Regions from separate parts of the Actinomadura sp. WAC 06369 genome, predicted to be linked through region 4. Evidence: riboswitches for the same ligand, from Rfam matches in the RefSeq annotation. Region 4 holds a riboswitch; each other region holds the start of a gene.
What was found. A riboswitch is a leader RNA that binds a small molecule or an ion and turns the genes downstream of it on or off. The one in region 4 is predicted to bind cyclic di-AMP.
Positions count from the first base shown of each region.

Region 1 (5,316 bases), on a different contig from region 4:
TCGGCGAGCCGGTCGCGGTCAGCGCGCTGGCCCTGTTCCACTTCCTGCCCGACCCCACGCCCGCCGAACTGCTGGCCCGCCTCCGCGACCGGCTCGCGCCGGGCAGCTTCCTGACGATCAGCCACGTGCTCCCGTCCCTCCAGGACGTCGCGACGGCGTACCAGGGGACGATGGGCCTCGGGACGCTGCGCGACCGCGACCAGATCACCGCGCTGTTCGCCGACTTCGAGCTGCTGGAGCCCGGCCTGGTCGACCCGTTCCGCTGGCGGCCCGAGCTGGACCCCGCCGAGCGGGAGCCCGGCGACGAGATCGAGGGTCTGGGGGCGTGCGGGGTCGCCCGCAAGCCCGGGAGGTGACCCGGCGGCTCACCGCGCCCGCGGGCCGGCGCCCCCGTCCTCCGCTCCGGTCCTCGCCGGTGTGATCGCGCGGAGGCAGAACGCCGTGACGCGTTCCACGTCGCCGTCCGTGGGTTCGGTGCCGCCCCACACGTAGTCCGCGAGCAGGCCGAAGGTCGCGTGGGCGGCGAGCGAGGCGTCGAGGAGGGGGTCGTCGCTGCCGAGTTCGCGGAAGGGGCCGGGCAGCAGTTCGGCGAGGCGGCCGCTGGCGACGGGCGGTTTGGAGCCTGCCAGTTCGCTCAGCGCCCCCGCGTTCCACAGGACCGCGCGCGTCGTGGCGGCGATCTCCTCGCGGGCTTGGGTGAACACGCCGCCGACCCAGGCCCGCACCCGCCGCTCCGGGGTCGGCTCCTTGGCCATCCGGTGCGCGACGTAGCCGTGCAGGCGTTCGGTGCCGTCCTCGAGCAGCGCGGCGACCAGCGCGTCCTTCGAGCGGAAGTGGCGGTAGAACGCCTCGTTGGACAGCCCCGCGGCGCTCACGATGTCCGCGACGCGCGGGCGCGACGCCGTCCCGCGCTCCCGCATGACCTCGAGCGCGGCGTCGAGGAGGCGGCGCACCTCGCCGGCGTAGGCCGCGCCCCGCTTGGCCAGGGTGCGCCGGGCGATGCGGTCCGCGACGTCGTCCGACCGGCCGGGAAGATGATTCTCGCTCACACGAATGGGATTCTTGCACCGGGCGGGGCGGGGCGCAACGCCCGCCCGCAGCGCTCGGGGGCGAGCGGGCGGGCCGCCCGCCCCCGGACGTTCGGCGCCCCCGGGGGCACCCCGGGAGGTCAGTCGTTCTGGCCGACGTCGAACTCCCAGTGCCAGGGCTCGTACGGGTTGCTGTAGGCCCAGGCCGGGTGGATCCAGCCGTACTCCTCGGCGTTGTCCTCCAGCCACTCGAACTGCGGCGTGCCCTCTTCCTCGACGCCGCCGCACAGGTCGGCGGCGATGCCGAGCCCGTGCTTGCTGTTGCCGGGCGCCGCGGCCATGCCCGCGGGCATGCTCGCGTACAGCTCCGCCTGCCGCTCGTAGCTCCGGTAGGAGCTGCGGACGCACATCTCCTCGCCGAACCGCTCGTGGTAGGCGGCGTTCAGCTCGTAGAACGCGGCGGCGGCGTCGGCCCGGAGCGACTCGTCCTCCTGCGGCAGCGGGCACAGCTCCTCGTCCGGGATGCGCCCGTTGCCGTGGTCGAGGTCGGCGGCCTCCTTCGGCTTGCAGTCGGCCGGGAGCTTCGGGGGGCCGCTCTCGCGCTCCTCGGGGGCCGCCGACGGCGCGGCGCGGTGCGCCGAGAGCGCCGCGGCGCGCCGGTCGCCGCCGGGGTCCTCGTCGCCGCCCGACGACGCGAGGGCGAGGGACCCGGCGAAGATGCCCGCGAGGGCCATGCCGGCCAGCGGGGCGGTGACTTTCGTTGAAATGGCGTGCCGACCTATCACGGCTACTCCTTCCATGCCGCCTACCGGGTTAGCTGACGGATTCGGGCATGGAAGACGCCCTACGGCGCCTCGTGGCGAGGCGCCGATTCACCCCTGCGAAGCGACGCGGACCGGCCGGTCCGGGCGTCGATCGCGCTGGTTCCCCGGCTCCGCGCGGACGCGGACTCGGCGTCGCCGCCGTCCCCCGCACGCACGCGCGCCGGGGTGACGCGGACACTGATCGATGGTCTGGGCGCCCCTCCGGGCGCCGATGTGGGCATGACGGTACCAAAGCCCCAAAAGACCGCAAATGGGAGGCCAAGTCCGCCCCACCGGCGGCGGTCAGCCCCGCAGGTAGCCGATGACGAGGTCGGCGAGCTCGTCCACCATGCGCTCGTGCGGGACGGGCGGGCGGTCGAGCACGTACCGCACCGAGACCGAGCCGACGATCTCGGTCAGCATCCACAGCGTCGTGTCGACGTCCAGGTCCTCGCGGAAATCGGACCGGTTCAGCAGGAGCTGGACGCGGACCAGGTCGGTCAGCCGCCGCTGGAGCCCCGCGAGCTTGTCGAACGGGCCGAGCCGCGGGATCTGCTCGACGATGATGCGCAGCAGGTCGGCGTGCTCCTCGAAGAGCCGGATCTGGACGTCCAGGAGGGCGCGGCCCGCGACCGGCCACGGCTCGGTCATCGTGGCGTCGATCTGGGCGCCGAGCCGCTCGGTGAGGTGGTCGGCGAACCGGTCGACCACCGCGACCATGATGGCGTCCTTGTTCGGGAAGTACTGGTAAAGCGATCCGTTGCTGATCCCGGCGGCCGCGGCGATGCGGTTGGTGGACGCGCCGTCGTACCCGCGGTCGGCGAGAACGCGAGTGGCGGCGTCCAGGATCCTTTCGACCGTGCGGCGCGACCGGTCCTGCCGGGGGACCCTCCGGGGCGTCAGTCCAGGTGGGCGGCTCATGCGGCACCTCACAGCGAACGCGACTTGTAAGCGACTACTTATTCGCGTTCAACTTATCCCGTAGCCCCCTGCGCGCGGAAGGAAGACGAGGAGATGACGACCGAGCAGTTGACGACCGGGCGGTCGGCGACCGAGCAGCCGGCGACCGGGAAGATCGTCCCGGCCGCGGAGCGCGGCCGAGAACCGGTCCCCTTCGGACCGGGCTCGATCCTGTGGGACACGATGGGCCTGTACAGCTCCGCGGTCGCGGGCAACAGCGTCTTCATCCTGCAGACGATGCACCCGGCGATCGGCGCCGTGGTGGACCGGCTGTCGAGCTTCCGCACCGACCCGGTGGGACGCGCCATGCGCAGCTTCGCGTCGGTGCAGACCTGGGTGTACGGCGGGCAGGAGGCCATCGACGAGGGCCGCCGCCTCCGGGAGATGCACAAGCCGCTCAGCGCGGTCGACGAGGACGGGAACCGGCACCACGCGCTGTCCGCCGAGCCGTGGGCGTGGGTGCACCTGACCGGCTTCTACGCCGCGGTGACCGCGTCCCGCTACTTCGCGCCGGAACCGATGGGCGACGAGGAGCAGCGGCGGGTCTACGAGGAGTTCCTCGACCTCGGCCGCATCCTGCGGGTGCCCGAGCGGATGTTCCCGGCGACGGTCGCCGACTACTGGGACTACTTCGACGACATGGTCGAGAACACGCTCGTCCCGCACAAGGTCGCCCTCGAAGTCCTCGGCAGCATGGACAAGGTGCCCCCGAACGTCCCGGCGCGGCTGCGGCCGATGGTGGCGCCGCTGAGCCTCGTCGGGGGCAGGCTCGGACGGCTGATCACGGTCGGCACGCTGCCGCCGGCGGCCCGCGACAAGCTCGGCCTGTCCTGGTCGGCGTCGGACGAGCGCCGCCTGCGCGCCGTCGCGGCGGTCATCGGCCGCGGCACGCCGCTGCTGCCCGAGCGGCTCCGCTACATGCCGATCGCCTACCGGGCGCGGGAGGCGGCGCGGGCGCAGGAGAAGCTGCGCAAGGTCCTCGCCGACCGCCCCCTCTGACCGCCCCGCCCACCGCCCCGCCCACCGGGCCGGCCGCCGCGTCACGCGCGGGCGTAGCGTTCGGCCAGGCGGGCGCGGTGCCGCGCGGGCGTCCCGAACAGGGAGCGGTTGAGGGCCGCGCGCTTGAGGTACACGTGGACGCCGCTCTCCCACGTGTACCCCATGCCGCCGTGCAGCTGCATCGCCTTTCCCGCGACCTCGACCGCGGCCGCGCAGGCGTACGACTTCGCCATGGCGGCGGTGACGGCGGCGTCCGGCCCGCCGTCCGCCGCGACCGCCGCGGCCACCAGTTCGCGGGCCACCGACACCCGGACGAGCATGTCGGCGCACGCGTGCTTCACCGCCTGGAACGACCCGATCGGACGGCCGAACTGGCGCCGGGCGCCCGCGTGCGCGACGGTCGCGTCGAGCATCGCCTCGGCGAGCCCGAGGCTGTCGCAGGCGACGGCGACGGCGGCGCGGTCGCGCAGCCGCCGCGGCGCGTCCGGGACGCGGTAGCGGTGCACCGCCCCGGGCCGGACGGCGACGCCGTCGGCGGTCACGCGGCCGAGGCTGCGGGTGGCGTCGAGGACGGGGCGGTCCTCGATGCCCAGGTCGGCCGCGGCGACGTCGACGACGACGGCGCGGCCGTCCGGGTCCAGGGCCGGGACGAGGACGCGGTCCGCGGCGGCGGCGTCGAGGACGAACCCGGCCGAGCCGTCCAGCCGCGGCCCACCGCGCGGCCCGTCCGTGACCCGGAACGCCTCCGCGCCGTCGATGCCGTCGGCGTCCATCGCGACGACGGGGACGGCGGTGCCCGCGACGGTCTCGCGGAGCAGCCCGTCGCGGGCCGGGCCCGGGCGCAGCAGGCCGAGCGCCCCGATCGCGAGCGCCGCGACCGACGGGTACGGGCCGGGCGCGGCGGCCCGGCCGATCTCCCGCAGGACGACCGCGGCCTCGGCGAACGTGCCGCCCGCGCCGCCGAACGCGGCGGGGACCTCCAGGCCGGTCCAGCCGGCGGCGGCGACGGCGCGCCAGTCCGCCCGCTTCGCGAGCAGCCCGGACGCGGACGCGCGCAGCTCGTCGTGGAACTCGGACAGGTCGGCGGTCATCGGCCCTCCCCCGGTTCGCGGGGCAGGCCGAGCCCGCGCTCGCCGATGATGGTGCGCTGGATCTCGCTGGTGCCGCCCGGGATCGTCCACTCCCACGAGGCGATGAAGTCCAGCGGCCAGGCGCCCGACTCCCACCCGCTCGACAGGGGTTTGCGCAGGTCGGTGTGGCCGGTCAGCCCGGCTGCCTCGGCGCCGAGGTCGGTGATGCGCTGCAGCAGCTCGCTGTAGAGCAGCTTCACGATCGAGGCGTCCGCCGGGCCGGGGCCGCCGCTCGCGACCAGGTTCGCGCAGAGGGCGCGCAGCCCCGCCAGCTCGGTCTCCAGGGCGGCGAGCCGGTCCGCGGTCGGCGGGTCGTCGAGCGCGCCGGTCCGCCCGCACAGGCCGACGAGCCGGCGGAAGCCGCCCGCGAGGCGTTCGGCGAGTTCGAGCATGGTC
Region 1 covers NZ_QHJN01000006.1:20,356-25,671, reverse strand. The annotation lists gene DMH08_RS02520 (SAM-dependent methyltransferase) at 1-356, shown strand, start outside; gene DMH08_RS02515 (TetR/AcrR family transcriptional regulator) at 366-1,049, opposite strand; gene DMH08_RS02510 (M15 family metallopeptidase) at 1,169-1,813, opposite strand; cyclic di-AMP (ydaO/yuaA leader) riboswitch at 1,817-1,994, opposite strand; gene DMH08_RS02505 (TetR/AcrR family transcriptional regulator) at 2,135-2,752, opposite strand; gene DMH08_RS02500 (oxygenase MpaB family protein) at 2,846-3,790, shown strand; gene DMH08_RS02495 (acyl-CoA dehydrogenase family protein) at 3,832-4,881, opposite strand; gene DMH08_RS02490 (acyl-CoA dehydrogenase family protein) at 4,878-5,316, opposite strand, start outside.
Region 1: linked by a shared signal. The riboswitch ahead of DMH08_RS02510 (M15 family metallopeptidase) and the one ahead of DMH08_RS22365 (CHAP domain-containing protein) in region 4 are both predicted to bind cyclic di-AMP.

Region 2 (5,316 bases), on a different contig from region 4:
GTCTGACAGCGGAAACCCCTGTCGGGGCGGGGATCGACGCCGCGGCGCGGACGCTGTCAGAGGTCGCGCAGGCCGCGGTCGGCGAAGTCGATCAGCCATTCGAAGCTCTCGTCGACGTCGGCGCTCCACTGGAAGCCGCCTCCCGACTGGAGCGTGGCGAAGCCGTGGAAGAGGCTGCGGAGCAGCCGCAGGGCGTGGTCCACGTCGGCCTCCCGGACCTCGTAGCCGCGCAGGACCGCCATGAACGCGCCGAGCAGCTTCGCGCCCGCGGCGGCCAGCGGGTCGTCCGGGCCGGACGGCTCCACGCCGATCGTCGCCGCGTACCGGCCGGGGTGCTCGACGACGAACGCGCGGAACGCGCGCGCGGCGGCGGCGAGGGCGTCGCGGCCCGCGTAGCCCCGGACCGCGTCGCCGACGGCGTCGGCCGCCTCGGTCAGCGCCAGCGCCGCGATGCGCCGGTTGAGGTCCTCCTGGCCGTCCACGTGCTTGTACAGGGACGGCGTCCGCACGCCGACCCGCGCGGCGACCAGGCTCATCGTCAGGCCGCCGAAGCCGACCTCGTCGGCGAGGGCCGCGCCCGCCGCGACGACGGCCGCCGCGTCCAGCCCGGCCCTAGGCACGGGCGTCCGCCTCGCGGAGGAAGTCGAGCACCAGCGCGGCCGTCTGGTCGGGGAACTGGTCGTGGGGGTAGTGCCCGGCGCCCTCGATCATCTCGAGCCGGCCGAGGCCGGACGGGAGGGCGGCCACGATCGCCTCCCCTTCGGCGCGCGGGTCCGCCCAGTCGGGGTCGAGGGTGCCCATCACCACGAGGACCGGGCCGCGGACGCCGCCGAGGTGCTCGCCCGCGTCGGTCGGGGCGCTGCGTCCCATGCGCTGCATGGCCTTCATCCGGCCCGGCTCGCGCATCAGGGCGTCGATGCGGCGGATCCGCTCGTCCCAGTCGTCCGGCTTGGTGCCCGGGTAGGCGACGTCGAGGTAGGAGCGCCACAGCGGCAGGCTGCCGAGGGCGCCGGCGCCGAGCAGCCGCAGCATGCCGCGCCTGAACCGCTTGACCCGCAGGTCGCCGGGCCGGACGGACTGCTTGCGGGTGAACGGCGCCAGCTCGACGACGGCGGTGATCAGCTCGGGCTCCAGCGCGGCGGCGATGGTGGCGGCGCCGCCGGAGACCGAGTGGCCGACGAGGACGGCCGGGCCGCCCAGGTGGCGGATCAGGGCGAGCAGGTCGCCGGCGATGGCGGTGCGGCTCCAGTCGGACCAGTCGACGCTGGACTCGCCGCAGCCGCGCAGGTCGACCGCGGCGACCCGGTGGCCGGCCGCCACCAGGGCCGGGATCATCGCGCGGTACGCGGCGCGGCTGTCGCCCATGCCGTGGGCGAGGACGATCAGCGGGCCGGAACCCGTCACGTCGTAGGCGATCGTGCCGCCGTCGACGGCGAGGTACTCGGTCATGGCGCCTCCTTGGCTAAGAGCGTTAGCTAAAAGCTAATGTCATTCGCCAACGGTGTCAACATCCGGCGGGTCATGTTCGGCGGGTCATGTTCGGCGGGGATGCGGGAAGGGGTCCACGCGGTGATCGCCGCGGGGACCCGGCGGCGGACGGACGGGCGCGGCGGCGCCCGGAAGGGGGACATGCTCATGGCGGACCGTGCGCCGAGCGGCGGTTGAGCGTCCGGCCATGGCGCGCGGATCCGGCGACTACACGGGGCGGACGCAGTGCGGCGGCGCCGCCCGCACCCCGCTGCGCGACTTCCTGCGCACGGAGACCGGGAGCGCGGCCGTCCTGGTCGCGGCGGCCGCCGCCGCGCTCGTGTGGGCCAACGCGGCGCCCGCGGCGTACGAGGCGTTCTGGGGGACGCACCTGTCCGTCCGGCTCGGCGCGTACGGGATCTCGCTCGACCTGACCGAATGGGTCAACAGCGGGCTCATGACCCTGTTCTTCTTCGTGGTCGGGCTGGAGGCCCGCCGCGAGTTCGACCTGGGGGAGCTGCGCGAGCGCAGAAGGCTGACCCTGCCGCTCGCCGCCGGGCTCACCGGCATGGTCGTGCCGATCGCCCTCTATCTCGCGATCAACGCGGGGCACGGCACGGAGGGCGGGTGGGGCGTGGCGATGTCCACCGACACCGCGTTCGCCCTCGGCCTGCTGGCCGTCGTCGGCCGCCGCCTGCCGCCGGGCCTGCGGGTGTTCATCCTCACGATGAGCGTCGTCGACGACTTCCTGGCCCTCGGCGTCATCGCCGTCGCCTACGGCGACCGCCTCTCCGTGCCCGCGCTCGCCGCCGCCGCCGTCACGTTCGCCGTCATCCTGGGCGTGCGGCGCCTCGGCGTGCGGCGGGGCACGGTCTACGCGCCGCTGGGCGTGGTCATGTGGGCGGCGCTCCTCGAATCGGGCATCGACCCGATCGTGACCGGGCTGGTCATGGGGCTGCTCACCTACGCCTACCCGGCGCAGCGCGCCGACCTGGAGCGGGCCAGCGGGCTGTTCCGGCTGTTCCGCGAGCAGCCCACCCCCGAACTCGAACGGGACGTGCGCGCCCGCATCGCGTCGGCGATCTCCCCGAACGACCGCCTCCAGCGCCTGTACCACCCGTGGACGAGCTACGTGATCGTCCCGGTGTTCGCGCTGGCCAACGCCGGGATCCACGTCGGCGGCGGCGAGCTCGCGCGGGCCTTCACGTCGCCGGTGACCCTCGGCGTCCTCATCGGGTACGCCGTCGGCAAGCCGCTCGGCGTCGTCGCCGCGGCCGCGCTGACCACCGCCGCGTCCCGCGGGCGGGTCCGGATCCCGGTCGGCTGGGGGGCGCTGACCGCCGGCGGCACGCTGTCCGCGGCAGGGTTCACGGTCTCCCTCCTCATCGCGACGCACGCCTTCGAGGGCGAGGTGCTGGACGACGCGAAGATCGGCGTCCTGAGCACCCTCGCGGCCGCGTTCCTGACCTCCCGGCTCGTCACCGCCGTCCTCGCCGCGCTGCCGCCCGGGCTGCGGCTCCGGGCGCTGCTGGGGCGGGCGGAGGCGATCGTCGACCTGGCCGTGCCCGTCGACCCCGAGCGCGACCACGTGCGCGGGCCGCGGCACGCCCCGGTGACGATCGTCGAGTACGGCGACTACGAGTGCCCGTACTGCGGCCGCGCCGAACCGGTCGTCCGCGGGCTCCTCGCGGACTTCGGGGACGAGGTCCGGTACGTCTGGCGGCACCTGCCGCTGACCGACGTCCACCTCCACGCCCAGCTCGCCGCCGAGGCCGCGGAGGCCGCCGCGCGCCAGGGCCGCTTCTGGGAGATGCACGACGCGCTGCTCGCCGACCAGGGCGACCTGCAAGCCGACGACCTGCGCGGGCACGCGACCCGCGTCGGCCTGGACCTCGCGCGTTTCGCCCGGGACATGGACGCCCGCGCCGGGGCCGCGCACGTCGCCGCGGACATCGAGTCGGCCGACCTCAGCACCGTCGCGGGCACGCCCACCTTCTTCGTCAACGGGCGGCGGCACCACGGCGCCTACGACATCGCGAGCCTGTCCGCCGCGATCCGCGCCGCTCGCGCGCGCGCCGCCCTTTCGGACTGACGGGCAAAGATCGGGAAGAACATCCGGCGGGTGGGTGTTGGTAAGTCCTTGGAAGGCACTTGACCAGGGAAAAGATCGCTTTTGACTTGGTTTGCTTTCCCGGGGATGGTTGGTACCTTCGACCTGAACCACGCGGCACTTCGAGTGCCGCGGTCGGCCGTGCCAGGGATGCGGCCGTCGTCGCGGAGCGGATCACGCACGCGACGCGCGCCAGGAACGCGCGCCCTCCGGGAGCGGTCGCTCACCGGAGCCCGAGAGCAGTCGCTCAGCGAAATCCGACAATCCAGCGCCGCATCGCGGCGCGCAGGCCGAGTCCGCACGAGGCCCTGAGGGCCGAGCGGAGCCGGGGACCCGAGTACCAGGGGTGAATCGGCGCGTCCCGAGCGCGCCGTAGGGCTCTTCCATGCCCGAATCCGTCAGCTAACCCGGTAGGCGCCATGGGAGACAAGGAGATTCCCTGCATGACCGGTCGTTTCGATCGACTTAGCGAGTCCGTGAAGCGCTTCAACCCGCAGGCCGCCGTGAAGCGGCTGAGCCCGGAGGAGCGGGCCGTCGGCGTCGCCGTCGGCGCGGTGCTGGCCGGGACCGTCGGGCTGACGGCCTTCCACCCCCTCGGCGGGGCCGACGCGGCCACCGAGGCGCACGGCGCGGCCGGCGGCGGTACCGTCGCGGCGGCGCAGAACTCCGGGAAGACGGAGGCGTCGGGCGCGATGACCGCGGCCGAGGCGAAGGCCGAGGGCTGGAAGGTCCCGCCGCGCGCCGTCGCGGCGTCCGAGGTGATCGACCTGGCCAAGGAGCAGGTCGGCATCGAGGAGGAGGGGCCCGGCGACATGACCAAGTTCCACGACTGGTACGTCTCGACGCCGCACGCCGAGGCGACCGCGGCCCGCGACGGCGGCTTCTCGGTCGACGCCTACAAGGGCGCCCAGTGGTGCGACATGTTCGTGTCCTGGCTCGGCTCGCAGACCGGCGTCAAGAACATGGGCTGGGACGCCTACACCGTCCAGCACGCGAGCTGGTTCAAGGACCAGGACCGCTGGGGCCAGGAGGCCAAGCCCGGCGCGGTCGTCTTCTACGACTGGGGCGCGGGTTCGGGCGGCTCCATCGGCGCCATCGACCACGTCGGCATCGTCGAGAAGGACAACGGCGACGGCACCATCGACACCATCGAGGGCAACGTCGACAACTCCGTCCAGGAGAAGACCCGCGACAAGGGCCAGGTCGTCGGCTACGGCTACCCCGACTACGCCTGATCCCCTTACGCGCCTGATCCAACACGCGCCCGATCCAACGCGCGTCCCGAAGGCGCCCGGCATCCCCGCCGGGCGCCTTCGGCGTCTCCGGACGGGCGCCCGGGCGCCGGGCCGCCGGACCGCCCGCGGGTACCCTGGCGGGCATGCCGACCCTGCACGAGGAGGTCCTCGCCAAGCTCGGACCGCTGATCGTCTCGGGGGCGCTGGAGCCGGGGGCGAAGGTCAACCTGGAGTGGGTGCAGCAGGAGTTCGGCGTCTCCCGGACGGTCGCCCGGGAGGCCGTGCAGGTGCTCGCGTCGATGCGGCTGGTCGCCAGCCGCCGCCGGACCGGCGTCACGGTGCTGCCGGCGGACGAGTGGGACTCCTACGACCGCGCCGTGATCAGGTGGCGGCTCGGCGGGCCGGACCGGGACGTCCACCTGCACCAGCTCTCGGAGCTGCGCACCGCGATCGAGCCGCCCGCCGCCGCGCTGGCCGCCCGGCACGCGGACGTCCGGCAGCGCG
Region 2 covers NZ_QHJN01000040.1:19,779-25,094, reverse strand. The annotation lists gene DMH08_RS13675 (TetR/AcrR family transcriptional regulator) at 57-620, opposite strand; gene DMH08_RS13670 (alpha/beta fold hydrolase) at 613-1,449, opposite strand; gene DMH08_RS13665 (Na+/H+ antiporter NhaA) at 1,676-3,559, shown strand; cyclic di-AMP (ydaO/yuaA leader) riboswitch at 3,881-4,008, shown strand; gene DMH08_RS13660 (CHAP domain-containing protein) at 4,021-4,812, shown strand; gene DMH08_RS13655 (FadR/GntR family transcriptional regulator) at 4,956-5,316, shown strand, end outside.
Region 2: linked by a shared signal. The riboswitch ahead of DMH08_RS13660 (CHAP domain-containing protein) and the one ahead of DMH08_RS22365 (CHAP domain-containing protein) in region 4 are both predicted to bind cyclic di-AMP.

Region 3 (5,316 bases), on a different contig from region 4:
GCGCGGACGGCGCAGGAGCGGCGGGTCGCGGTGACGCTGCGGCGGGCGATCCTGCCGGACGAGAGCGAGCTGGAGCGGCTGCCGGGAGTGCGGATCGCGCTGCGCAGCCTCGCGGCGGAGAGCGCGGCGCGGATCGGCGGCGACTGGTTCGCGACGCGGGGGATGCCGGACGGACGGGGCCTGTTCGCGATCGGGGACGCGGCGGGGCACGGGCTGCCCGCGGCGGCGGCGATGGCCCGGACGCGGAACGGGCTGCTGGGGCTCGCGTTCACCGGGGAGCCGGCGGGCCGGCTGGTGGGCTGGCTGAACGAGCTGGTGGGGACGATGGACCCGCCCGCGACGGGCACCGCGATCGTGGGGCATTTCGACTCGGGCCGGGGCGTCATGGAGTGGACGTGCGCGGGGCATCCGCCGCCGATCCTCGTGCGGGGCGGGCGGGCGTGGCCGCTCGAGGTCGTCCGGGATCCGATGCTGGGGGCGATGCCGGGGTGGGAGTACACGACGATCAAGACTCCGCTGGTGCGGGGCGACATGGTCTTCCTGTACACCGACGGCCTGGTGGAGCGCCGGGACGCGGATCTGGACGAGCGCATCGAGCGGCTCACGCGGATCCTGGAGGAGGGGTCGGGCCGTCCGGAGGTGGCGCTCGACGAGGTGCTGGCGCGGATGGAGCACGACCGGGCGGCGGACGACACCACCCTGTTCGCGCTCCGGGTCGAGTGACGGACGCCGCCTCTGACCTGCGCCGATGCGGTGGTGTGACTTAGGGCACAGCCAAGGCGGCGGTGGGCGGCCCGGGGGGCGGTGCCGGGCCGTCGCGCCGGGCGTCTCGTCGATCTCCGGGGGCGCCGGACGGCGGTGCCCGGCAACCCCTGTGCGCCAAGGGTTCCGGGACCGCCGATAAAGATCGGGAAGAACGGCCCGCGGGTGAGCGTTGGGATGTCCTTGAAGGCCGCTTGACCAGGGAAAAGATCAATTTTGGCCTGGTTTGCTTTCTTTCTGAAGGTTGGTACCTTCAACCCGAATCTCGCAGCGCGATCCACGCGTTGTACCGGCCGTGCCAGGGGCGCGGCCGCCGGTCGCGGAGCGGTCCACGCACGCGACGCGCGCCATGCACGCGCGCCCCTTCAAGAGCAGTCGCTCAGAGAAATCCGACAATCCAGCGCCGCACGCGCGGCGTGAAGGCCGAGTCCGCGCAGGTCCACGAGGGCCGCAGCGGAGCCGGGGACCCAAGTTTCTGGGGTGAATCGGCGCGTTTCGAGCGCGCCGTAGGGCTCTTCCATGCCCGAATCCGTCAGCTAACCCGGTAGGCGTCATGGGAGACAAGGAGATTCCCTGCATGACCGGTCGTTTCGATCGACTTACCGAGTCCGTGAAGCGCCTGAACCCCCAGTCCGCGGTCAAGCGGCTGGCCCCCGAACTCGCGATCAAGCGCGTGACCCCCGAGGACCGGGCCGTCGGCGTTGCCGTCGGCGCGGTGCTGGCCGGCGCCGTCGGGCTGTCGGTGTTCAACCCCATGGCGGGAGCGAGCGCGGCCACCGAGGCCGCGGGCCCGACCGTCGAGAAGGCCGCGGCCGTCACGAACACCGCGGCGGAGAAGGCCGAGCCGGCGTCGTCCTCGACGATGAGCCTGGCCGAGGCCAAGGCCGAGGGCTGGAAGGTCCCGCCGCGCGCCGTCGAGGCGTCCGAGGTGATCGACCTCGCCAAGGAGCAGGTCGGCATCGAGGAAGAGGGCCCGGGCAAGATGACCAAGTTCCACGAGTGGTGGACGTCGACGCCGCGCGCCGAGGCGGCCGCGAGCAGCGGCGGCTTCTCGGTGGACGCCTACAACGGCGCCGCGTGGTGCGACATGTTCGTGTCGTGGCTCAGCGCGGAGACCGGTGTCAAGGGCATGGGCTGGGACGCCTACACCGTGTCGCACGCCAAGTGGTTCGAGGACCAGGGCCGCTGGGGCCAGAAGGCCAAGCCGGGCGCCATCGTGTTCTTCGACTGGGGCGCCGGTTCGGACGGCTCCATCGGCGACATCGACCACGTCGGCATCGTCGAGAAGGACAACGGCGACGGCACCGTCAGCACCATCGAGGGCAACAGCAACAACGCCGTCGAGGAAAGGGTCCGCGACAAGGGCCAGATCGTGGGCTACGGCTACCCCGAGTACGCCTGATCGACCGGCACCGGCCGATCACGAAGGCGCCCGGCGCTCCGCCGGGCGCCTTCGGCGTTCGCACGGTAATGCGAACCATTGACAGGCTTTGGCCGCGCTTGGACCTCCCTCCGCCGTTCCTGGAAAGGAATCCCTGGCACGCGGAGGAGCGGAGGGAGGCCCATGCGGGTGCGCCCGGATGTCAGTGTGGTGGTGATCGCCTACAACGACGCGCGGCGGCTGCCCCGGGCGGTCGCCTCGACGCTGGCGCAGTCGCTGCGCTCCGTGGAGACGGTGATCGTGGACGACGCGAGCACCGACCGCACCGGGGACGTCGCGGAGCGCCTCGCCGCCGCGCATCCGGGCCGGGTCCGGGCCGTGCGCCTGCCGGTGAACTCCGGGGGGTGCGGCCGTCCCCGCAACACCGGGGTCGAGCGTTCGGACGGCCGGTTCGTCATGTTCCTCGACAGCGACGACCTGCTGGACCGGCACGCGTGCCTCAACCTGGTGTCCGCCGGCGAGGAGACCGGCGCGGACCTGGTCTCGGGCCTGTGCACGAGGGTGTTCCTGAACCGCCCACCGGACGCGAAGAACCGGACGCGCCCCTGGTATCCGTGGCTGTACGAGCGCAGCGCGGTCTACGGTTCGCTCAGCGAGAACCCCGATCTGCTGTACGACACGCTGTCCACGAACAAGGCGTACCGCAGGGAGTTCCTGGACGAGCACGGGCTGCGGTTCGTCGAGCGCCTCCACTACGAGGACCTGCTGTTCACCGCCGAGGCGTACCTGGCGGCCCGGCGCACCGCGCTGATCCCGCACCGGGTCTACAACTGGCTGGTCAAGGACGCCGCGGCGGGTCTGTCGATCTCCAACCGGCGCGCCGAGCTCGCGAACTTCGCGGACCGGCTGGAGATCCACCGCCGCATCGACATGCTGTTCGCGCTCCGCGGCGCCCACGGGCTGAAGCGCGCCAAGGACGTCAAGTTCCTCAACCACGACCTGCTGCTGTACCTGCGGGAGCTGCGGGGGCGCGACCCCGGGCACCGGGCGCGGTTCCTCGACCTGGCGGCGGGCTACGTCGCCGAGCTGGACCCGCGGGCGTTCGAGGACGCCAACCCGATGGCGGCGGCCGCCGCGTACCTGATCCGGGAGGGCGACCACGCGGCGGCGCTGGCCGCGGCCGAGCACCGGCCCGACCACCCCGTGCTGGGCGCGCCGCTGGCGGAGCGGGACGGCCGGATCTACTGGGGCGCGCGCCCGCCGCGCGGGGGGCTCGGGCGGCGCGTGCTGGACGTCACGGGGTTCGGCTTCCACCTGCGGCCGCTGCGGGAGCTGTGCCCGGGGAACACGGTGACGCGGCTGGAGGTCCGGGACGGCTGCGCCCGCATCGCCGGGCACGTCCTGAACCCGCTCGGCCGGGTGCCGCCGGACGCCGACCTGTCGGCGGTGCTGGTGTTCCGGGACCGCCGCGGGCGGGCGCCGGCGGCGCGGGTCGGCGCGGACGTCGAGCACCGCGGCGACCGGCTGGTCTGGCGGGCGGAGTTCGACCCGCGGCGGTGCGTCCGGCCGATCGGCTTCGTCGACCGGCTGTGGGACGTGCGGCTGCGCGTCACGGTGAACGGCGAGACGATGGTCACCCGCCCGGGGAGCGGCACCGGTTCGCCCCCGCTGAACGACGTGGACCTTCCGGTGCGGCCGCGGCTGACCCGCCTCGCCGGGGACGTCCTGCGCTCGCACGTGACCGCGGCCGGGCACCTGTCGTTCGTCCTGGACGGGCGCGGCCGCGGCGCGCGGTTCGCGGGGGCGGTCGTGCGGGGCGCGGCGGGGACCCCGGCGGGTCGGAACTCGTGGCGGCGCGCGCGGCGGCTGCACCGGTCGGCGCGCCGGGCGCTGACGTCGCGGCGGACGAAGACGGCGGTGTTCAACCGGGTCCTGACGCGGCTTCCGGTGCGGCCCGGGCTGGCGGTGTTCGAGAGCCACCTCGGCCGGTCCTACTCCGACAACCCCAAGTACATCTACCGTGAGCTGCGCCGGTCCGGACTCGCGGTGGACGCGGTGTGGTCCTACCGGTCCTCGCCGAAGGGGTTCCCGCCCGACGCGCGGCTCGTCCGGCGCGGCTCGTGGGCCTACTACCGGGCGCTCGCGCGGGCGCGGTTCTGGGTCGACAACCAGGGCTTCCCGGACGGCCTGCGCAAGCGGCCCGAAACCACCTACATCCAGACGTGGCACGGTTCGGCGGTCAAGCTGATGGGCCTCGACCAGCCGCGGCTCAAGGGCGGTCCCGCGGGCGGCCGGCACCGGCTCCGCCGGATGGTGGAGCGCTACGACTGCTTCCTGGTGCGGTCGGAGCACGACGTCCGCACCCTGTGCCCGGCCCTGGGCGTGCGCGCGGAGGCGCTGCCCGCCGGGTATCCCCGCAACGATCCGCTGGTCCGCGGCGCGGACGCCGATCCGGAGACGGCCGCCGAGGTCGCCGGGCTGCGCAGAGAGCTCGGGCTGGAGGGGGACCGGCGCCGGGTGCTGCTGTACGCGCCGACGTTCGCGACCGGCCCCCGCGGACGCCCGGTCCGGACGCTGGAGCCGCCGATCGACCCGGACGTGTTCGCCCGGGAGCTGGGGGAGCAGTTCGTGCTGCTGCTCCGGCCCCACTACCTGTGCCGGGCGGGCCTCCCGCCGTCCGCGCGCGCGTACATGCGGGACGTCGGCGACGTGCCGGACGTCACCCCGCTGCTGCTGCTCGCGGACGCGCTGATCACCGACCGCTCGTCGATCATGTTCGACTACGCGCTGCTGGACCGCCCGATCGTGCTGCACCTGCCGGACGTCCCGCCCGGTCAGGGGGGCGACCCCGGCGGCGGGTACGTCGACCTCGAGCGGGACGCGCCCGGGCCGATCGCCCGGACGGCGGACGAACTCGTCGCCGCGCTCGCGGACCTGGACGCGGCGGAGGCGGTGCACGCGCCCCGCCGCCGGGCGTTCGCCGCGCGGTTCGGCGAGCACGACCGCGGCACGGCGGCGCGCACGGTCGTGGAACGCTACTTCGCCGATCGGGGGCGGGCATGCTGACGGGCAGGGAGACCGGCGGGGGCGCCGCCGGGCGGGACGTCTTCGTCGTCTGCAACAGCGCCGACGGCGTCGGGGGCGTCCAGCGGTGGGCCCACCACACGGCGCGG
Region 3 covers NZ_QHJN01000006.1:58,268-63,583, forward strand. The annotation lists gene DMH08_RS42285 (PP2C family protein-serine/threonine phosphatase) at 1-723, shown strand, start outside; cyclic di-AMP (ydaO/yuaA leader) riboswitch at 1,174-1,327, shown strand; gene DMH08_RS02665 (CHAP domain-containing protein) at 1,340-2,164, shown strand; gene DMH08_RS02670 (bifunctional glycosyltransferase/CDP-glycerol:glycerophosphate glycerophosphotransferase) at 2,327-5,209, shown strand; gene DMH08_RS02675 (glycosyltransferase) at 5,203-5,316, shown strand, end outside.
Region 3: linked by a shared signal. The riboswitch ahead of DMH08_RS02665 (CHAP domain-containing protein) and the one ahead of DMH08_RS22365 (CHAP domain-containing protein) in region 4 are both predicted to bind cyclic di-AMP.

Region 4 (5,316 bases):
GTCACCTCGGCCAGGGGCGTCCCGAGGTCGTCCAGGGTGCCCTGGACCCCGACGTCCGGCACATCGTTCCCGTGCGCAGTCGTCATGACGGCGACCGTAGAGGACGCCACCGACAGTCACCGAGGACGCCACCCGGGGGCGACCGTGCCGCTAGGGTGGCGGGGTCGGCCGGACGGGGGGACGCCGGTTAGGGTGCGGGGCGCCCGGGAAGACCTGTCTTTCCCGGAGAGCGCACCGGCGGAACCCCGGAAGGAGCGGGATCATCGACAGCGGGCCCGAAGAGCGGCTGGAGCGGCCGCTGCCCGAGGCGGTGCGGCACGGCGTGGTGGAGACGGCCGCCGACCTGCTCGGTGCGCTGCCGCCCGGTGAGGTTCCGATGCCGCTGCGCCGGTTCGCGCGGTTCGAGCGCCGCAAGCGCGCCAAGCTCGCCGGGCAGCACATCGCGGCGCTGCTGGAGAAGGACGCCGGCTTCCGGGCGAGCGTCGCGGGGCCGCTGCGCGCGGCGCAGCCCGAGCTGGCCGAGGCGGTCGAGGGCGGCGACGTCCCGCCCGCCGCCGACCCGGTGCGGGTGGCGATGCTGGGGTACCTGCTGCGGCCGCCCGGCTGGACGGCGCTCGTCGAGGCGGCGCGGGAGGAGTTGGAGCGGTCCGCGACGGCGTCGCAGGAGCAGGACGCCGAGCGGCGCGTCGCCGCGCTGAAGGAGGAGGTCGCGGCGGCCCGGACGGCCCGTTCCGGGGAGCTCGACAAGCTGCGGGCGGAGCTGCGCGGGGCGAAGGCGGAGGTCGCGGAGCTGCGCCGCAAGCTGCACGACGCGCGCGCGAAGGCGCGGGCCGCGCAGGAGCACGCCGCCGAGGTGACCGCCGACGCGGAGCGGGAGCTGACGGCCGCGCGGGAGCGCGCGGCGGCGTCCGACAAGGAGCTGCGCAAGCTGCGGTCGCGGGCGGAGCGGGCGGAGGCGGCGGCGGAGGCGGCGAAGCGCGCCGCCCGCGAGGGCCGCAACGTGGACGACGTCCGGCTGCGGATGCTGCTCGACGCGCTGCAGGACGCGGCGCAGGGCGTCCGGCGGGAGCTGGCGCTGCCGTCCACCATCGGGCGGCCGGCGGACGCGGTCGGCGGCATGGAGCCGGACACCCTGACGCACCGGACGCTGCCGGGGCGGGCGCTGTCGGACAGCGACCCGCAGTTGCTGGACCGGTTGCTGACGCTGCCGCAGGTGCATCTGGTGGTGGACGGCTACAACGTCACGAAGACGGGGTACGGGGAGCTGCCGCTGGCCGACCAGCGCAGCCGGCTGGTGTCGGGGCTCGGCGGGCTCGCGGCGCAGACCCGCGCCGAGGTGACGTGCGTGTTCGACGGCGCCGAGCTGGACGGGCCGGTGGCGATCGCCGCGCCGCGCGGCGTCCGGGTGAAGTTCAGCAGCCCGGGGCAGACGGCCGACGAGCTGATCGGCGAGCTGGTGCGGGCGGAGCCGCCGGGCCGGGCCGTGGTGGTGGTCTCGTCGGACCGCGAGGTGGCCGACGCGGCGCGGCGGGCGAATGCGCGGCCCTGCCCGTCGACGCTTCTGCTGCGGCGGCTCGGCCGTTCCTGAGTGAGAAATCTCCCAGGCCCGCGGGCCGGGACGCCGCCGCCTCCGGCGTTGTGTGATCTTGTGGTGACCAAAAGTGGGTGTTCGGCGGAGAAGGCAAGCAAATAGTGATGAACCGGTTGTGAGCGGTGTGGGGCCTCGCTACTGTCGTCGGCTGATTGTGTCGTCGACGAGAGGGGCTGATTTCGACCGTGACCGATGATCACATCGGGGAGCCCACGCGCCGCAAGGGCGGGCTCGGGACGGCGAGAGCGTTTCGCGGGCTGGCGGTCGCCGCCTGCCTCGCCGTGACGACCTCGCTGGTGTCCGCCCCGGTGGCGGCGCACGCCGACCCGCAGCCCACGGCCGCGGAGGCGCAGGAGAAGCTCGACGAACTGAACAAGAAGGTCGACCAGTACGTCGAGAAGTACAACGACATCGGTGAGAAGCTCAAGATCGCCAAGAAGAAGTACCAGGCGGCGAACAAGAGCGCGACCGAAGAGCAGGCGAAGTTCGAGGAGCAGCGCCGGACCGTCGCCCAGATGGCCGCCAACGCCTACAAGAAGGGCGGCGACGACGCCACGAACGTGGCGAGCTTCGCCAGCAGCGACGACCCGCAGGCGATCCTCGACCAGTCCGCGGTCTTCTCGCTGCTGTCGCGCGAGCGCAGCTCCGAGCTCACGCAGTTCATCGCCACCGCTCAGCGGCTCCGCCGGGAGCAGGCGGCGGCCAAGACCGCCTACGAGGAGGTCAAGGCCAAGTCCGACGAGATCAAGAAGCAGAAGGCCAAGGTCGAGAAGGAGATCGACAAGCAGCAGAAGCTTGTCCGCCGCCTCGGCGGCACGACCTCCTCCTCGAGCGGTTCGGGCAGCGTCGGCGGTACCTACAACGGTCCCGCCAGCGGCGCTGCGGGCACGGCGCTCGACTTCGCCTACGCCCAGCTCGGCAAGCCGTACGAGTACGGCGCCGAGGGCCCGAGCACCTACGACTGCTCCGGTCTCACCATGAAGGCGTGGGGCGCGGCGGGCGTGAGCATCACGCGCACCACGAACTCGCAGTGGGCCGCCACCAAGCGGGTCGCGAAGAGCGACCTGCAGCCCGGCGACCTGGTGTTCTTCAGCGGCCTCGGGCACGTGGGCATGTACGTCGGCAACGGCCAGATGATCCACGCGCCGCGTACCGGCAAGAACGTCGAGGTCGTGAGCATCACCTCGGGTTACTACCTGAACAACTACTACGGCGCCGGGCGCCCCTGACACACACCCCCGGGTGCCAGGAGCGCCCCGCGACGCGGGCCTCGGCCGAGGTCCCGGAGCGGGCGCCGGAGACGACGGACCAGGTCCTACCTGGTCCGTTGTCGTTTTAGTGGGGATTTGCCTCCGCTTGAAGCTTTGGTACGTTGTCCTCACTCGCGGCGCCCTCCAGACGCCGCGGCCCGCACGGCACATCCAGTGGTCGTGCGACGGGCGGCGCGCCCCACGCGCCGTCTCCCCCCTTCCGGCGGCACGCCCCACGTGTCGCCTCCCCCCGGCGGCACGTCCCCCGTGCCGCCCGCGGCACCGCGACGGTGCCGCGGCGGTCCCGCCGAGGCCCCGCCTCCGCGAGACCAGGCCGGCCACCCGCCCCGTGCGCACGCGGCAGCGTGCATGGAGCTGTCAGCGTTCCACGAGGTGAGGGCACGGCCCGGGCGGTTCCCCTGGACAGGGCCCGCCGTCATCACAACAGCAGCGCCGCTCGATCGCAGCGGCACGCCGAATCCGCCTCGCGCGGAGCCGGGGACCCATTCGCGTCGGAGTCCGGACCGTTCCGGACGGGCATTCCGACGCCGGGGTGAATCGGTCCGTCCCCTGGACACGTCCAGCGGACGGCCGTAGGGCCACTTCCCGCCCGAACCCGTCAGCTAACCCGGTAGGCGTCTGGAAGAAACGGAGTGTGAATTCTGTCCGACATCCCCTCAGAAATTCGTCGGGAGACGATTCTCGACGCGTCCCGCATGCCCTTTGACGGACATGTGAGGACCATCTAGCCGAAACGGCATTCCAGGGCGCGGCCGCCGGCCGACCGGCGGCCGCGCCCTCCGCCTCCCCGCGGGCACCGCGCCCCGGGAGGCCGACCATCCGCACCGGCGCGCCCGCCCCCGGGCGCGCCGCCGCCGAGTCCGCCGCGGCCGCGCACGGCCGCCCGCGGAGCCGGGGACCCACCAGTTCTTTCGGGGTGAATCGGCCTGCCCCCAGGCCGTAGGGCGGCTTCCACGCCCGAACCCGTCAGCTAACCCGGTAGGCGGAATGGAAGCCAAGGAGCAATCCCCGTGGCAGGCAAGCACCGGGCCGCCAGGCGACGCACGCCCGGCCCGTTCCCCCTTTCCAACCCCCTCCCCTCCGCCCTGCGGAGGTCCCCCCGGTCGTGGAGCGCCATTCCCCTCTCGTGGCGCACCACCGGCGGCGTCGTCGTCGGCGCGGCCGTCCTCGGCACCGCCGCGGCGACCGCGCAGGCGTCGGTCCTGCAGTTCGACTCCGGAACCGCCAAGACCGCGGCCGAGTTCGCGGTCGTGCAGGACGGCGGCGACCGGGGCTCCGGCGGCTCCGCGGCGTCCGACGACGCCGGGGAGCCCGGCGGAGACGACGCGGGCGCCGGTTCCGGCTCCGGGTCCGGCGGCGGCTCCGGCGACGCCGGGTCCGGCGCGTCCGGGGACGGCGGGTCGGAGGAGAAGAAGAAGAGCAAGCCCACCGCGCAGGACGCCATCGCGATGGCGGAGAAGCAGGTGGGCATCAAGGAGGACGCCAACGGCGAGACGAAGTTCAACGACTGGTACGTCGAATCGGAACGGTCCAAGAAGACGGTCGAGCGGGACGGCGGTTCCCTCGCCGGCTACAGCGACGCCGCCTGGTGCAGCATGTTCATCTCGTGGATCGGCTCCCAGATCGGGGCCGACGACCAGTTCGGGCACGACGCCTACACCGTCACGCACGCGCAGTGGTTCAAGGACGAGGGCCGCTGGGGCACCGAGCCCGAACCGGGCGCCATCGTCTTCTTCGACTGGGGCGGCAGCAGCTCCATCGACGCCATCGACCACGTCGGCATGGTGATCGAGAAGATCGACGACGGCACCGTCAAGACGGTGGAGGGCAACACCGACAGCGCCGTCAAGATCCGCGAGCGCTCGACCTCGACCATCGTCGGCTACGGCTACCCCGAGTACGCCGAGAAGTGACACGACCGGATTGACACCGTCCGGGCGGGTCCTCCGGGTACATGCGTCCGGGGGCACAGGTCCGGGTGCATAGGATCGCGCCCATGAAGGACGACCCCGCCCCGGACGGCGCGCGCGGCCCCGTCTCGCGCCGCAGGGTTCTCGCCCTCGGCGCGGGCGGGGCCGCGCTGCTCGCGGCGGGCGGCGCGGGCCTGCTCGGCGCCCGCTCCGGCGCGGCCGGCCCAGCCCCCGGCCGGACCGCGGACCGGACGGGCGACACGGCGCGGGCGGCGGGCCCGTTCGAGCCCGCGCGGGCCGCGGCCGTCCTCGCCCGCCGCGCCGAGGCGGTCCGGACCGGCGACCGCGCCGCGTTCCTCGCGACCGTCGCCGCCGCGCCCGAAGGGTTCCGCGACGCGGAGGCGCGCCGCTTCGACAACCTGCGCCGGCTCCCGCTCGGCCGCTGGCGCGAGGAGGTCGTCGACCCCCGCCTCGACGAGGACGGCGACGCGGTGGTCGTCCGCGTCGAGACCCGCTACCGGTTCCGCGGCTTCGACGACGGCGA
Region 4 covers NZ_QHJN01000084.1:7,874-13,189, reverse strand. The annotation lists gene DMH08_RS22380 (DEDD exonuclease domain-containing protein) at 1-86, opposite strand, end outside; gene DMH08_RS22375 (NYN domain-containing protein) at 323-1,588, shown strand; gene DMH08_RS22370 (C40 family peptidase) at 1,777-2,820, shown strand; cyclic di-AMP (ydaO/yuaA leader) riboswitch at 3,304-3,494, shown strand; cyclic di-AMP (ydaO/yuaA leader) riboswitch at 3,733-3,861, shown strand; gene DMH08_RS22365 (CHAP domain-containing protein) at 3,873-4,775, shown strand; gene DMH08_RS22360 (hypothetical protein) at 4,859-5,316, shown strand, end outside.